DNA from 3 places in the Arthrobacter sp. TMP15 genome. Region 3 is predicted to be linked to each of the others. Evidence: riboswitches for the same ligand, from Rfam matches in the RefSeq annotation. Region 3 holds a riboswitch; each other region holds the start of a gene.
The links. Region 3 has a riboswitch for cyclic di-AMP ahead of AAFM46_RS03170 (M23 family metallopeptidase). Riboswitches for the same ligand answer to the same signal wherever they lie in the genome.

Region 1: it holds a riboswitch for cyclic di-AMP, as region 3 does, so the genes downstream of both, AAFM46_RS02335 (M23 family metallopeptidase) here and AAFM46_RS03170 (M23 family metallopeptidase) in region 3, are expected to answer to the same signal.
Region 2: it holds a riboswitch for cyclic di-AMP, as region 3 does, so the genes downstream of both, AAFM46_RS01725 (transglycosylase) here and AAFM46_RS03170 (M23 family metallopeptidase) in region 3, are expected to answer to the same signal.

Annotation. Positions count from the first base shown of each region.
Region 1 is NZ_CP154262.1:522,878-527,589, reverse strand. It holds gene lgt (prolipoprotein diacylglyceryl transferase) at 1-615, shown strand, start outside; gene AAFM46_RS02345 (DUF3105 domain-containing protein) at 608-1,243, shown strand; gene AAFM46_RS02340 (hypothetical protein) at 1,274-1,519, shown strand; gene AAFM46_RS02335 (M23 family metallopeptidase) at 1,588-2,394, opposite strand; cyclic di-AMP (ydaO/yuaA leader) riboswitch at 2,400-2,601, opposite strand; gene AAFM46_RS02330 (hypothetical protein) at 2,966-3,157, opposite strand; gene AAFM46_RS02325 (LysR family transcriptional regulator) at 3,261-4,214, opposite strand; gene AAFM46_RS02320 (TDT family transporter) at 4,312-4,712, shown strand, end outside.
Region 2 is NZ_CP154262.1:381,419-386,130, reverse strand. It holds gene AAFM46_RS01735 (MFS transporter) at 446-1,720, opposite strand; gene AAFM46_RS01730 (MarR family transcriptional regulator) at 1,721-2,251, opposite strand; cyclic di-AMP (ydaO/yuaA leader) riboswitch at 2,454-2,653, shown strand; gene AAFM46_RS01725 (transglycosylase) at 2,657-3,367, shown strand; gene upp (uracil phosphoribosyltransferase) at 3,487-4,125, opposite strand; gene tadA (tRNA adenosine(34) deaminase TadA) at 4,148-4,642, shown strand; gene AAFM46_RS01710 (hypothetical protein) at 4,683-4,712, opposite strand, start outside.
Region 3 is NZ_CP154262.1:717,921-722,632, forward strand. It holds gene serC (phosphoserine transaminase) at 1-734, opposite strand, end outside; gene AAFM46_RS03165 (metal-dependent transcriptional regulator) at 964-1,659, shown strand; cyclic di-AMP (ydaO/yuaA leader) riboswitch at 1,766-2,021, shown strand; gene AAFM46_RS03170 (M23 family metallopeptidase) at 2,024-2,839, shown strand; cyclic di-AMP (ydaO/yuaA leader) riboswitch at 2,991-3,189, shown strand; gene AAFM46_RS03175 (NlpC/P60 family protein) at 3,194-3,988, shown strand; gene AAFM46_RS03180 (NTP transferase domain-containing protein) at 4,146-4,712, shown strand, end outside.

The DNA of each region.
Region 1 (4,712 bases), 200 kb from region 3:
GGCGCCGTCGCCTTGGGCCTGCTCGGTGCCTATATTGGCTGCCGCCGCCACAATGTCCCGTTCACCACCCTGATAGACGCTGCCGCTCCTGGTCTGCTGATCGCCCAAGGCCTAGGTCGGTGGGGGAATTGGTTCAACAACGAACTTTACGGCGACCCGTCCACGGCACCGTGGAAACTGCAGATCCACCAGATGGACTTCACCACCGGCCGCGCGGTCCTCGACAATGCCGGGACACCCGTGGTGCTCGGCTACTTCCAACCAACATTTCTCTACGAATCCCTGTGGTGCCTAGCCGCCGCCGCAGTACTGCTGATCCTTGACAAAAAATTCCGTCTCGGTGCCGGATCCGTGTTTGCGCTCTACGTTGTTTTCTACACATCCGGACGGTTCATCTTCGAACTGCTGCGCTCCGACTATGCCAACACCATCCTGGGACTACGAGTCAACACCTGGGTCTCAGGCCTGCTCTTACTGGCCGGGGCTGCTTGGTTCCTCGCTGCGCGCCGCAAGCCACGCTCCAGCGTCAATTCCTCAACCGTAAATCCAGCGGAGCCCACCAGTTCCCCCAACGACGCTGTGAAGCCTTCAACCCCGGGATCCCCCCATGAGTGATGCCAGTGACCGTCAGGCCGAGCGCCAGATAAAAGTCAACGCCGTGTTGGCCGCGCACCGGAGCAAGCAACGTAAGCGGAACATGTTCGTCTACGGCGGCTTTGGCCTGCTGGTCATCGCTGTCATCACCATCGTCACGTTCGTCATCACCGGCTCAGTTCAGACCCGAAGTGCCACGCAGGAGGCTGCCAAGAAGCCCATTGCCGGCGTCGAGACCTACTCGAACCTGACCCGCAACCACGTCCAAACTCAGGTGGGCTACCCGCAGGTCCCTGGTGTCGGCGGTGACCACTCGGCGACCTGGACGAACTGTGGCATATACCCGGAACCTGTCAATGAAGAGCGGGCTGTCCACTCCCTTGAACACGGTGCAGTGTGGATCACCTACAAACCCGGGCTTTCCCCAGCGGATTTGGGGACGCTGACAACACTGGTTAAGAACAAGCCTTATGTCCTGCTCAGCCCCAACCCGGAGCAGACCTCCGCTGTCACCGCCTCCGCGTGGGGCATCCAACTCAGCGTCCCGAACAGCGAGGATACCCGCCTGCCCATCTTCATCAAGGCGTACGCCATGGGCCCACAAACACCCGAGCCCGGGGCTGCCTGCTCCGGCGGCACCAACGGCTGACCCCACCACACCTCTAAGGAGACACACGCCATGACTAAGAACCTCCCTGGCAGCGACGCTGCGAAGGACTATCGGCACCACCGCTTTTTGGTCCGAATGGGACAACTCATCATAGCCGTCGGGATCCTGGTGGGACTCTCCCACTGGATCGCCCACGTCGCCATCACTGGGGGCCCACCCGGCATCCAAGACCTCTTCATCGGCTATCCCACCGCCGCAGTCCTCATGATCCTCGGAGCCGTTCTTGCCGGACGGGCCACTCCCAAGAAACGCTGACGGATGACCAGAGAGGCCGGCTGCCTGGTGGCAGTCGGCCTCACCGGCGTTTGGCGCCGTGGAGTTGGCTAGAGGTACGGGGCAGGATTGACAGTTTGGCCATTTTCCATTACTTCGTAATGCAGGTGGCAGCCGGTGGAATTCCCTGTTGTTCCGACGCCGGCAATCTGCGCACCAGCACCGACCGTCTGGCCAACGCTGACAGCGATGCTATTTAAGTGGTTGTACGTGCTCTGAATACCGCCACCATGGTCAACAACAATGCGGTTGCCGCCACCGTACTGGCTCCAGCCCGCCTCCGTCACCGTGCCAGCACCAGCGGCGAACACCGCAGTTCCGCATGCAGCACCAAAGTCAATACCCGTATGCATTTCCGCCGCCGCGCCTGTCAACGGATTGGTGCGGTATCCAAATGGAGAGGTCACCGTCAAAACGGCCAGAGGCGCGCGCAGCCCGGCGGCCGGTTGTTCAGCCGGGGCTTGTGGCGCAGCAGCGCCCAACAGCGCGGACTGATCTGTAGCGGCCGGCTTTACCGTATCAGCGAGCGAGACCGGAGGTGCAGGCTTGCTTGACACCAAGGGCCTGGCAAAAGTCACCACAACATCCTTGTCGGCAATCACTGCCTGCTGCGACGTATTCGCAGCCGCAGGAGCCCCTGCGGTGACCGCCGGTGCCAAGCGGTGGGATTCGGCATGGGCCACCGGCAAAGCAGTCAGGGCAATGGCTCCGGCTACTAAGACGACACCTATCTGCTTGCGGCCTACGCCGCCTCTGAATCTCGACTCGATTCCGGGGGCCCAATGGCGCCCCGGCAATGAGGGCGAAGATTTGGTGGACGTGGCTCTACGGCGGCCATGCTGGGGTGCGGCAGACAAAATGGCAATCCTCTCGACGCCGGCGAAGTTAGCTGTCGGATTCGGGCGAGGTGCCTGCCCGGCCCGCCCAACACACGCATGTGAGATCCATGATGTGTCAGGTGGGCTTCACCCCAAGGCGCACTATGGCGCCGATGGTGGTTCCTCCGCCCCCGTCAAGAAGCTGAATAGTCGCGGTCCGCCGACGGGGTTTGGCGAAGCGGCACACGAACATACCCTTCTGGGGTATGTATTTTTATTAGCTTAGCGGACATCGAGCCAAAAGTTATAACTTCGTTACCTATTAATTGTGGGCACCATTGCCATCGTCAGTTTCTCCACGGTCCGAGCCAAGGCAGTGCATACTGTCGCCTCTTGCGGTTCGATAAAATAATGGCCAACTCAGGTACCGGCCGCCGATAAGGAAAAACTAACCTTACCCCCGCACCAGTAATGCCGTACTGGATGGCTGAGAATCAATGCAACCTGCCAGTCACACCCCACGTCAGGCGGCCCTTGTGGCAGCCACATGATTCCATTTTGGCCCCGTTTAATGGCCTACCTTCAAGGCCCCAACACCAATACTGGCTAACTAACACGCATCCACTAAAACGGCGGCCATCTGGAACCTGCTGGCGTTGTGGACGCGGACAAAAAGTACTTCTGAGACGGCGGGGACCACGGCACCCTTGGTTTCGGCCAGGTTCTTCTGACGGTTAGCGGCAAATCGTGCTGTGGCTGCTGGCAGAAAGGTGCGGATCGGTGAGGTCCGCACCTGTGCCAAGTAAGACTCGAAATCGACTGCTTTAGACAGCGCTTCCTACTTTTCTGCGACCATCGGGCGGGGGACGTTTTGATCACGCTCTTTGCTCCGAAGCCGCCGGGTCTCATACCTTCCGGCGGGTGCCGGATATTGGTAAAACACTGGCGGCGATGGCTGTCAGATCTCTGGCCGGCCCTAGAGGAGGTGAGCCGCCGGCCTGCCAGAGAGCAGTCAGTGTCCGGCGTAGGGGCAGACCGCGGACGGGGACGACGACGAGCCGGTGCAGGGCAAGGTCGTCACGGACGGCCAGTGCACTGAGCACACCGGGGGCTGTGCCAGCGGCAATAGCGGAGCGGACGGCCGCTGTTGTTGATAGTTCCACCAACGGTTCCGCTAGAGTCTCGGCTCCGGCGGTCGTGAGCAGGTGCTCAAGCACATCTCGGGTGCCGCTGCCGTGTTCCCTGGTCACCAGTGCTGTTGCTGCCAGTTCCCTTGTTGTGACGGGTGTCCGTCGCCTCGCCCAAGGATGCTCCGGCGCGACAACCAAGACCATCTCGTCGTCTTGTACCGCGGCGGCGCTCAGGCCCGGGGGAAGGTGGGGGCTTTCGATGAAACCGAGGCTCGCATGTCCGGTGCGGACCATAGCCACGGTGGATTCACTGTTGCCCACCGTCAATTCCACGACCGTGGGAGTGAGCCCCAGACTCTCCTGCTGCCGGCGCAGTGCAACCAGCCAGAGCGGCACAAGATGTTCAGCGATTGTCTGACTGGCTGCGATCTTCAGCTGACGAGCGGCGTCGGATCGGAGCGAGGCTATCCCAGCATCGAGCCGCTCCGCGGCGGCAAGGACCTCCGCAGCCCACCCCGCGACTAGAACACCGGCCTCTGTGAGGGTGGATCCCCTCGGGGTCCGGGTCAACAGCGCCGACCCGATCTGGGACTCCAAGGAACGCATCCGAGAGGAGACGGCCTGCTGAGAAAGCCCTAAGTGTTTCCCAGCAGCAGAGAGAGATCCTAGCTCATCAACTGAAGCGAGCATTTCCAAAGCGGAGAGCTCCGGTATCCGAGGACTGAGCATTGAGGATTCTCCTTCAAAAAGAACGCTTGTGATACAAGTCAGGCTTGTAGCCTAACAAGTCTATGCCCCCTACTGCGGCAGCTCCAAGACCGGGATCATGGAAGACATGGGAACAATGCTACTGACCACCGAACAACACCACACCACACCACAGGCACTGCCCTTGGGAGGACGTACTACCGGCCGTCGTGTCCTGCGCCTGTTGGAGAGGCCCTCTGACCTGTTTGCGAACCTGACCCCGAACTGGTTCGCATCCATCATGGGCACCGGGATCGTCGCGACTGCCGCTGCGACGCTTCCCTTGCAGTTCCCCGGCTTACGCACCGGCGCCACGCTCGTCTGGGCCCTCGCGTCATTGCTGCTTATCCTGCTGACCGCCGCGACAGGGGTGCACTGGCTCAGGCACCGAGAGACTGCCAAAAGCCACCACTGGAATCCTGTGATGGCGCATTTCTACGGCGCACCTCCGATGGCGCTGCTCACCGTCGGGGCCGGGAC
Region 2 (4,712 bases), 340 kb from region 3:
CGGAGCGTTGTAGCGGCTGCACAAGTCTCTGAAGCTGCACAAGTCTCTGAATGGGTGTTCACACCTGCCAGTGTCCTACGTAACAAAGCAAACTTGCAAGTAACATAGGCCCTAAATGTCCATAATATGAGATGCCGAAGAGCATTGTGATGAACGCAACACTGTCGATTTCCTCTCATTCGAATGAAAAATAGCAACTTTTGACGAACATAAGTATGCGAAAAGTATATTTTCGTGTTTTAAATTCTGCAAAAACGCGTTTTATATTGGATGTGTTCAGGAGTGCGGAATGGTCCTTTTGGACTGGGTTCAGCAAGTTCCCCAAGATGTCCGGCAATCTGTCAAACTTTGCGGCGAATTATTCACCGCATAGTCAACAGTCGTTCACTTCATCACCCCCTACGCTCCTTAAGGGTGCCGCTGAGGGAGCGTCCGTTGTGGGCAATTAACGTGCCGAGCGGCGCAGACCGCGCACCATGAAGGACGGACGAAGCGCCTTGACCTGATCACGCAGCCGGATGCTGTTGCGCCTGTTCATCATGATCAAAGCGATAAGACCCGAAAGAACAGCAACCACTGCCGCCATACCTAGCGACCACCGGACTCCGAACTCTGTGGCAATCCAGCCCACTAGAGGGGCTCCAATGGGCGTCCCCCCTTGCAGCACCACCATGTACACGGCAAGGACTCGTCCGCGCATGACCGAATCCGTGCTTAGTTGAACAGTGGTGTTGCACGCATTCATAAACGTCAACGACGTCAATCCCACAAACACCAGAGCCACGGCATACAGGAAGAAGCTCGGCATGAGCGCTGACACACCCACAGTCACCCCGAAGGCCAGCGCGCCGCCCACAATGTAAAGCATCCGCATGGTCCTGCGCCGCGCAGCCAGCAGAGCCGCGGCAAGCGTCCCTACGGCCATCACGGACCCCAGTAGCCCATACTCCCCCGGCCCCAAGTCGAACACCGTGGTGGCCATCAGTGCATTGATGATCTGGAAGTTCATCCCGAACGTGCCCACCATAAACACCAGCACCATGATCATCATTAGATCGGGGCGTTGGCGAATATACGCCAGCCCCTCGCGAATCTGCCCTTTGGCGCGGGGTAGGCGGGTTGGCGGAACTAGTTCGTTGGTGCGCATTCTCCACAGCGAAAAAATCACTGCTACGAAGCTGGCACCATTAATCAGGAAGGCCGGGCCCGTTCCCACAAGGGCAATAACAAGTCCCGCTACGCCAGGGCCGGCAAGGCGGGCCAAGTTGAAGGAAGCGCTATTAAGTGCGACGGCGTTGGGCACGTCCTCTTTAGCGACCACCTCAGAGACGAATGCTTGCCGTGACGGTGCGTCAAAGGCGCTGGCCACACCCAGTAAGAGGGCCAGAACATACACGTGCCAGAGTTCCACGGTGTTCGTGACAACTAATATACCCAACAAAAAAGCACACACACCCATGCCTGTTTGGGTGATCAGCAGCAGCTTACGTTTGTTGACCCTGTCACCCAGCAGCCCCGCATAGGGGCCTAAAAAGACGATGGGAAGGAACTGAAGACCGGTTGTGATCCCTGCGGCAGTTCCAGAGTTATTGGTCAGAATCGTCAGCACCAACCAGTCCTGGGCCACGCGCTGCATCCACGTTCCAATGTTGGAAACAAGTGCACCCGTGACCCAGAGCCGGTAATTGAAAACTTTGAGCGCTCGAAACATCGAACTCATCTATGCGCTCATCTCCTGAAGAATCAGTGCCGCCTCATGCAATGTCTGTCGTTCCTGGGCGGTCAGGGCAGCTACTCGCTGAGCCAACCAGGCCGTCCGCTTGGAGCGTGCACGTAGCAAGGCCGTGGAACCTGAATCAGTGATCTTCACCAACACTTGCCGCTTGTCCAACGGATTTTCTTGTCGGCTCACAAATTCGGCCGCGGTTAACGCATTGACGATCCGCGTCATCGAAGGGGCCTGAATCTGCTCCGCAGCGGCAAGCTGTCCCACCGTCTGGGCGCCACCCATGACTGCGGCGAGAACCGAGTACTGTCCGGGGCTAATTTCCTCCGAGGCTGCCTCCGCCCGCAATCGCCTTGAGGTCCGCATGACGGCGATCCGCAGTTCGGCAGCCAGCGGCCCTGCGCCGATGCCCCGCCATTCATATGGCGCGTACCCGGGCATCCCCGCTTCCCCCGAGATACTGGGCACATCAGCGCCCGGGGGCAAACTTTTTGTTGTCGATCTTGTTGTGATTGGTCCTGTCATTGATGTTCAACTGCCTAAAGAAAAGGGTAAGTAATACCTGCCTTAAGCATAGATCGTTAGCATTGCTAAGTAAATGACGAATTGCTCACCCTAATACAATGGTCGTTACCAAAATGTGACACTAGCGTCTCGTTTCCGTTACGCTCACTAAAGTGCCCGCCGAGCCGACTTTGGCTCTTGGCACTGATGGACGGTTCGCCGAGCTCTGCCGCCGCCCATTTCCCTCCACTAATCAATGGCAGAGACGGGGAACCCAATTTTTTCGGGCCCTTACCCATATGGCAGCCCTTGGGGTTAAGCCAGCGCGGTGCTAGCAGCATTGAAAATTTGCGTCTGGGCACTGCGCGGCCGGATTCTCTAGTCCGTTCCCGACAGCTCACCTCGCAGGCGTAGAGAGGCTCCAACATGTCTGCTGCACCGCAGCGCGGCCGTCGCCGCGCCGAATCAAAGCGCCCAGTTTCCGCGGTTTCCGCGGTGAGCGCCACAGCCAAATACATGGCTGCTGTGGCTGTTCTTGGCGCGGTCTTGGCCGGTGGCGCCGTCGCCCAACAAGTGGGAGCAGCAACGCCTGGTGGACAGAACCTGGCCGGTGTAGTTTCATCAGCAAGCAACTCCACGCCAGCACCATCGGTTTCTGCCCCGCTGGATGCAGCCATCAGTTTCTCAGACCTGAACATCAGCTCAAGCACTTCCGCAACGCCATCCGGAGCCGCGCTTAAGGCCCAAGCCAATGACGTTAAGACAGAGGCAACAGGGAAGGCGGAGAAGGAGCCGGCGGCCTCGCCAACAGCGGCTCCTGCTCCGGTGGATGACCCCGCAGCCGCCCAGTCTTACGCTTCAGGTCAGCTGGGCTCCTTTGGCTGGGGTGCCGATCAGATGAGCTGCCTGACCCAACTCTGGGAACGCGAATCAAGTTGGCTGACATCCGCGGAAAACGCTTCCAGTGGCGCCTACGGCATCGCACAGTCGTTGCCGGCAAATAAAATGGACAGCACCGGCAGCGACTGGGCCAGTAACTACCAAACCCAGATCCGTTGGGGACTTGGCTACATCCAAGCGCGCTATGGGTCCCCGTGTGCCGCATGGGGACACTCAAACGCAGTGGGCTGGTACTAGGCTTCAGTCGTTTCCAGACCCCCACACGAAAAAAGCCGCCGGTTGCGGTTTCGGCCACCGCGCGCGCGGTGGCCGAAACCGCAACCGGCGGCTTTTTTCATCCGGAGCAGGAATGTGGACTAATCCACGACTCCGTAGAGACGGTCACCGGCGTCGCCAAGACCGGGCACAATGTATGAATTTTCGTCAAGGCCTTCGTCAATCGAAGCCAAAACTACGTGGACGTTGTCGCGACCACCATGGGCGGCTTCCAACTTAGCCAGTCCTTCGGGTGCGGCGAGCAAGCAGATGCAGGTGATGTCCGCAGCTCCACGGTCAAAGAGGAACTTGAACGCCTCGATCAGGGTGCCGCCGGTGGCCAACATCGGATCAAGAACGTAGACCTGACGACCGGTGAGGTCTTCGGGGAGGCGTTCGGCGTACGTGATGGCCTCGAGTGTTTCCTCATTGCGCGCCATGCCCAAGAAGCCCACTTCGGCTGTGGGCAGCAGACGGGTCATGCCCTCAAGCATGCCAAGACCGGCACGCAGAATTGGTACAACAAGGGGCGTTGGCTTGGCCAAACCAATGCCAACTGTGGAGGTTACAGGCGTCTCAATATTGACCGGCTCCACCCGCACTCCCCGAGTGGCTTCGTAGGCCAGCAGGGTCACCAATTCCTCGGTGAGCTGACGAAAAACGGGTGACGGAGTGTTCTTGTCTCGAAGGACCGTCAACTTGTGGGCAATAAGCGGATGATCCGCAACCAGTACGCGCATGAATAAAAGCTACCATTGAGCCGTGCCCAACACAGCGAAACCTCACCCAATCGAGATATCCACCACGGCTTTACATGCCCGTTGGATGGACCTTGCCCTTGCCCAAGCACGGCTGGCTTTGGAGACAGCGGATGTGCCGATAGGGGCTGTCGTCTTGGGGCCCGACGGCGAAATCCTGGGTTTGGGGCGTAACGAACGTGAAGCACATGGAGACCCCACAGCTCATGCCGAGGTGCTCGCAATCCGTGAAGCTGCGGCGAAATTGGAGTCGTGGCGGCTGGCCGATTGCACCTTGGTGGTCACCTTGGAGCCGTGCGCCATGTGCGCCGGGGCGATTGTCTTGGCGAGGGTGCCGCGCGTGGTTTTTGGTGCCTGGGATGAAAAAGCTGGCGCAGCAGGATCCGTCTTCGACGTGTTACGTGAACGTCGCCTAAATCACTGGGTTGAAGTGTTCCCGGGGGTGCGTGAGGACGAGTGTGCAGCTCTGTTGAAGGACTTTTTCAGCGGACACCGGTAGCTCCGCTGCCGAAAACACTGCGCCGGGGAATGCCAATGTGTCAGGGAGTCACCACGAGCTCCAGTGCTCG
Region 3 (4,712 bases):
TTCAATGAGTTATCAATGGCCGTGTTCAAATTCAAGAAGTCAGGAACCCACCGGGTGGAAGCGCCAATACGTGCTGCCCGTTCCAGAGCTGCCGGAGAGAACAGCCCAAGCCACAGGCCGCCGTCGGAGGCAAAGTTCTTTTGCGGTGCGAAGTAGTAAACATCACTCTCACGCACATCAACGGCTAGACCGCCAGCAGCAGAGGTTGCATCAATCAGGACCAAAGCGCCGTCATCCGCGCCAGCAACGCGCTGCACGGGAGCGGCAACACCTGTGGAGGTTTCGTTCTGAGGCCACGCATAGGTGTCCACGCCGGCTTCGGCAACTGAGACCGGGCGTGTTCCGGGCTCGGCCTTGAGGATGGAGGAAGCCGCCAGGAACGGGGCATTGTTGGTGGCGGAGGCAAACTTGGAGCCGAACTCACCGAAAGAAAGGTGCTGAGCCTTCTCCTCCACCAGACCAAACGCTGCAACATCCCAGAACGCTGTGGATCCGCCAACGCCAAGAATCACCTCGTAGTCATCCGGGGCACCAAAGAACTGCTTTAAACCGTTGCGGACATCGCCAACAAGGTTCTTCACAGGCGCCTGCCGGTGGGAGGTGCCCAGCAGCGCGGAACCCGCTTCGGAGAGGGCCGCAACCTGCTCGGGGCGGACCTTTGAGGGGCCGGCGCCAAAACGGCCATCAGCCGGAAGCAGGTTGGCGGGAATGGTGAGGGGCGTTGATTCGCTCACGAGTTACTCCAAAAATATTCGATGGAAGGTATGTCGGTGCCAAGGGGTCCTTGCCAATTCTGCCGTAGAACCGGGCTCAGCGGAAAAATGACCTGTTGCAACGAAATATTCTTAGCCCCGCACTCGGGTCCATAATCAAATACATGGATTCTCGGGATCGCTGCAATCAGGCTAACGTAGAGATAAAAGTCCTTGCTCCAAACTCGCCCTATAACAGGAGGATGCTGACGTGGCTGATCTGATTGACACGACCGAAATGTATTTGCGGACCATCCTTGAGCTGGAGGAAGAGAACATCGTGGCACTGCGGGCACGCATTGCCGAACGTCTTCACCATTCGGGCCCCACCGTCTCACAAACCATTGGCCGTATGGAGCGCGACGGCTTGGTTGTAGTCTCTGGGGATAGGCATTTAGAGCTCACACCTGTCGGTCGGGACAAGGCTACCCGCGTGATGCGCAAGCACCGGCTGGCTGAAAGGCTCCTTGCTGATGTGATTGGTCTTGATTGGGCTTACGTCCATGAGGAGGCTTGCCGCTGGGAACACGTGATGAGCGAAAGGGTTGAGCAGCGACTGTTTGACTTACTTGGCCGTCCCAATGAGTCACCCTACGGAAATCCGATTCCGGGGTTAGAGGAGCTGGGTGGTGAAGTTGCGCCGCAATTTGCAGCCGGGCTCGTCACCCTCGTAGAGGCCATGTCAACGTATTCCCCCGGACAGCAGGTTGTGATCCACAGACTTTCTGAACGCATCCAGGTTGAGCCGGAGCTGTTGCTTCAGCTCGATGAAGGCGGCTTGCGTCCCGGAGCGCGAATTTCATTGGCCCAGGTGGGGGAATACGTCTCCGTCCGCGTCCCTGGTATTGAGGGAGCCCTGGAACTGCCGCCTGAAGTTGCTTCACACGTCTTCGTTGCAATGAGCTAGAGTTCCATGGTCTGAGTAAAAATTATTGACAAGCTAGGTAACGAAATTGTTACGTTTGCCGGTCGTACCGTATAGTATTATTTCAACGCCGTAATCAAAGCGTTACCATTGTGCGACACCGAACCTTGCCTTCGCACAATGGGCGGCAATCACTGTGGCAGGGGCGGGGGAACCACATTCGGCAGACAACCCAGTCTGCCTTGGGGTGAAGCCCACATTCGAAAGCAGCACACCATTCTGGCCCAATCTCTTTAGAGAGTGCCAGGCATGAAAGTGTGCCAAGAGCATGGGCCGGATCAAAAGATTTACTCTCTGATCCGAATCCGACAGCTAACTTCGCAGGTGTTTTACAGAGAGGTCTTTAGTGTCAGAAGTTAAACAGCGGGGACGTCGTCGCGCGTCACCGTCGGTAACTCACGAGCTTGTTTCCACACCGGGAACCCGCCGCGAAGCAATTGCTGCAGAGCGTTTAAGTTCGCCCTCAAATATTTCGGTCGCCCACCTGCTGCGTGTTCATGCGGCAAGTGGAACTGGCCAAAGAGTTGGCATGGCCATGGCTGCCACCGGCCTAGTCTTGGCTGTCACTCTGCCTTCCGCTCAGGCCCTTGACGCCCACCAGATTGATACTGTTGCCTCTTCCGCAGTATCAGTGGAGACCGCTGTCACGGCGGGTGCGGAAATCCCCATCACGTTTGCCTCACCCGAGGTTGCCAGTGCCCTGAATCCTGATGGCATGCTCAAGGAGACCCTGAAGGTAAACGCCTCCAATGTCACCCCGCAGGCAGCCAAGGGAACTCTTGGCGCACCACTGAAGAACCTGGTGACAAGCTCGCCCTTCGGTGGGCGCATCAGTCCCATCACCGGGCAGATGGGTGAACAGCACACGGGCCAAGACTTTGCCATAGCCAGCGGGAATGAAGTTCTTGCAGCGGCCGGCGGCACCGTGACGTTCTCGGGTTGGCATCAGTATGGTGGCGGCAACCGCGTAGTGGTGGATCACGGCAATGGACTTTCAACGTCCTACAACCACATGAGCGCCAATGCCGTGAAGGTTGGCCAGCATGTTGAGCGCGGAGAGCTTGTGGGCTTCAGCGGCTCCACGGGCGCCTCTACAGGGCCCCATTTGCACTTTGAAGTAATCATCAATGACGAACCAGTTGACCCCATGGGCTGGCTTTAATTCCTCCACAGGGGGCATTTAGTTACGTTTTAGTCACAAGACCGTGACCTGAACGTGACATTGGGAAAAATCTGTTGTACCGTCGTAATCGCGCCGACTTCGAATCAAGTCAGCGTCCGTGAGTCGATTGCCTAGCTCTGCCACTACTCATGGTCCGTTCGTATCAATCGTCTGGCAGGGGCGGGGGAACCAATAATCGGACTTCGCGTCAAGCAAAAGTCCTAGGGGTGAAGCCGCGAAGCGTTTAGTCACAAATAAAGAAATGATTCTTTAGATGTGTGAACGTGGAGCGGCCGGGTGACTCCCATCCGAATCCGACAGCTTACCTCGCAGGCTTTGGGAGAGGAATCCTTCTTGGCTTCAAACACTGCCCTCGGGCGCCACCGCGCCGAGGTTGTTAAGACCAGCTCGATCTCCAGCCTTACGAAAGCCGTCAGCTCCAACGTCGGCGGAGTTGGCCGTCAGGCCGCCGTAATCGCAGCAGCTTCTGGTCTGGTATTGACATCCGGCATCGCAGCAAACGCGGCAACTCCCACTGTGGAGCGTGCTTCTGACGGTGCTACGACGTTGTCCTTGAACACGGAACTCGCTTCCGCTATCACGGCAGCATCAACGGTGAAGATTTCATTCGCCACTCCCGCCATCACCTCCACCCCGGCTCCTGTTGTTGAAGCGCCGGCAGTTGTAGAGGCACAGAGCAACGAGGTTGTTGCAACACCAGCAAAAAATGTTGCTCCGGCCGCGGAAGTTGCACCAGCAGCTGCTCCGACCGTAACTACAAATACTCCTGAAGAAGCACCCGTACCTGTTGCAAAGAGTGGGATTGGCGCCACCATCGCCAGCGCCGCACTTGCCCAGCTTGGTGTTGCACAGGATTGCACAGCGCTAGCCAGCAACTCTTTGGCTGCCGCAGGAATTAACTTCCACGGCTGGCCCGCTGGTTACTTGAGCTTGGGCCGCACGGTTTCTGCTGCCGAAGCCCAGCCAGGTGACTTGATCTACTACGCAGACGGTGGCGCGGGCCTTGCCCACATCGCTGTTTACATTGGCAACGGCCAGGCCGTACACGGTGGATGGAACGGCTTCACAACAGCCGTATTCTCCGCCAACGTTGGCTCAGGTCCTGTCTTCATCGCGATGGGTCACTAAAGAACATTTTTGCCCAATGAACCCCGTCCACGGACGGGGTTCATTGTTTTAAGCTCTTCTTTTTGCCGTTCTCGTGCTTGAACCCATCTCAGCGGCATCTACCAGCAGCCAGTTAGCATGACTCCATGGACATCTTAAAGAACAGAATGCGCAGAGCATGCAAGCAGTGATCCTGGCCGGGGGTTTATCGAAAAGACTCGGCGGTGTCCCCAAGGCAGGGCTCATGCGAGATGGGCAGACCCTGCTGGTGCGCACCCTCGATGCAGCGGTACAAGCGATGACTCCCCAGTCGATGATCGCCGTCGTAGGCCCTGTGGAGAAGGTAGTTGGCTGGCTTGCTGGATCGCAGCAGCGTAATTTTGTAGTCACTGTGCAAGAGGACCCCCCGTATGCAGGTCCCGCCGCGGGTATTTCGGCCGGTCTGGCAGTTTTGGAAGAGCGCAGCGGCGATGCGTCCGGCTCCAACCATGTGTTGATCCTGGCTTGCGATATGCCCCACGCCAGTGAAGTTGTGCGGTTGCTGCTGTCAGCGTTGAGGCGATGCAATGAAGATCAAGGTGTCATGGCCGTGACAGGGGGTCGCAAACAGCCGTTGGCCGCGATCTACCCCTTGGCTTCCCTTCGGGCTGCGGTCGCGGCGGCGCGAGCGGCGCACCGGCTAGAGAACGCGTCAGTTTTCTCCTTGCTTGCTACTGTAAAGATCAACGACTGTGTCATGCCCGCG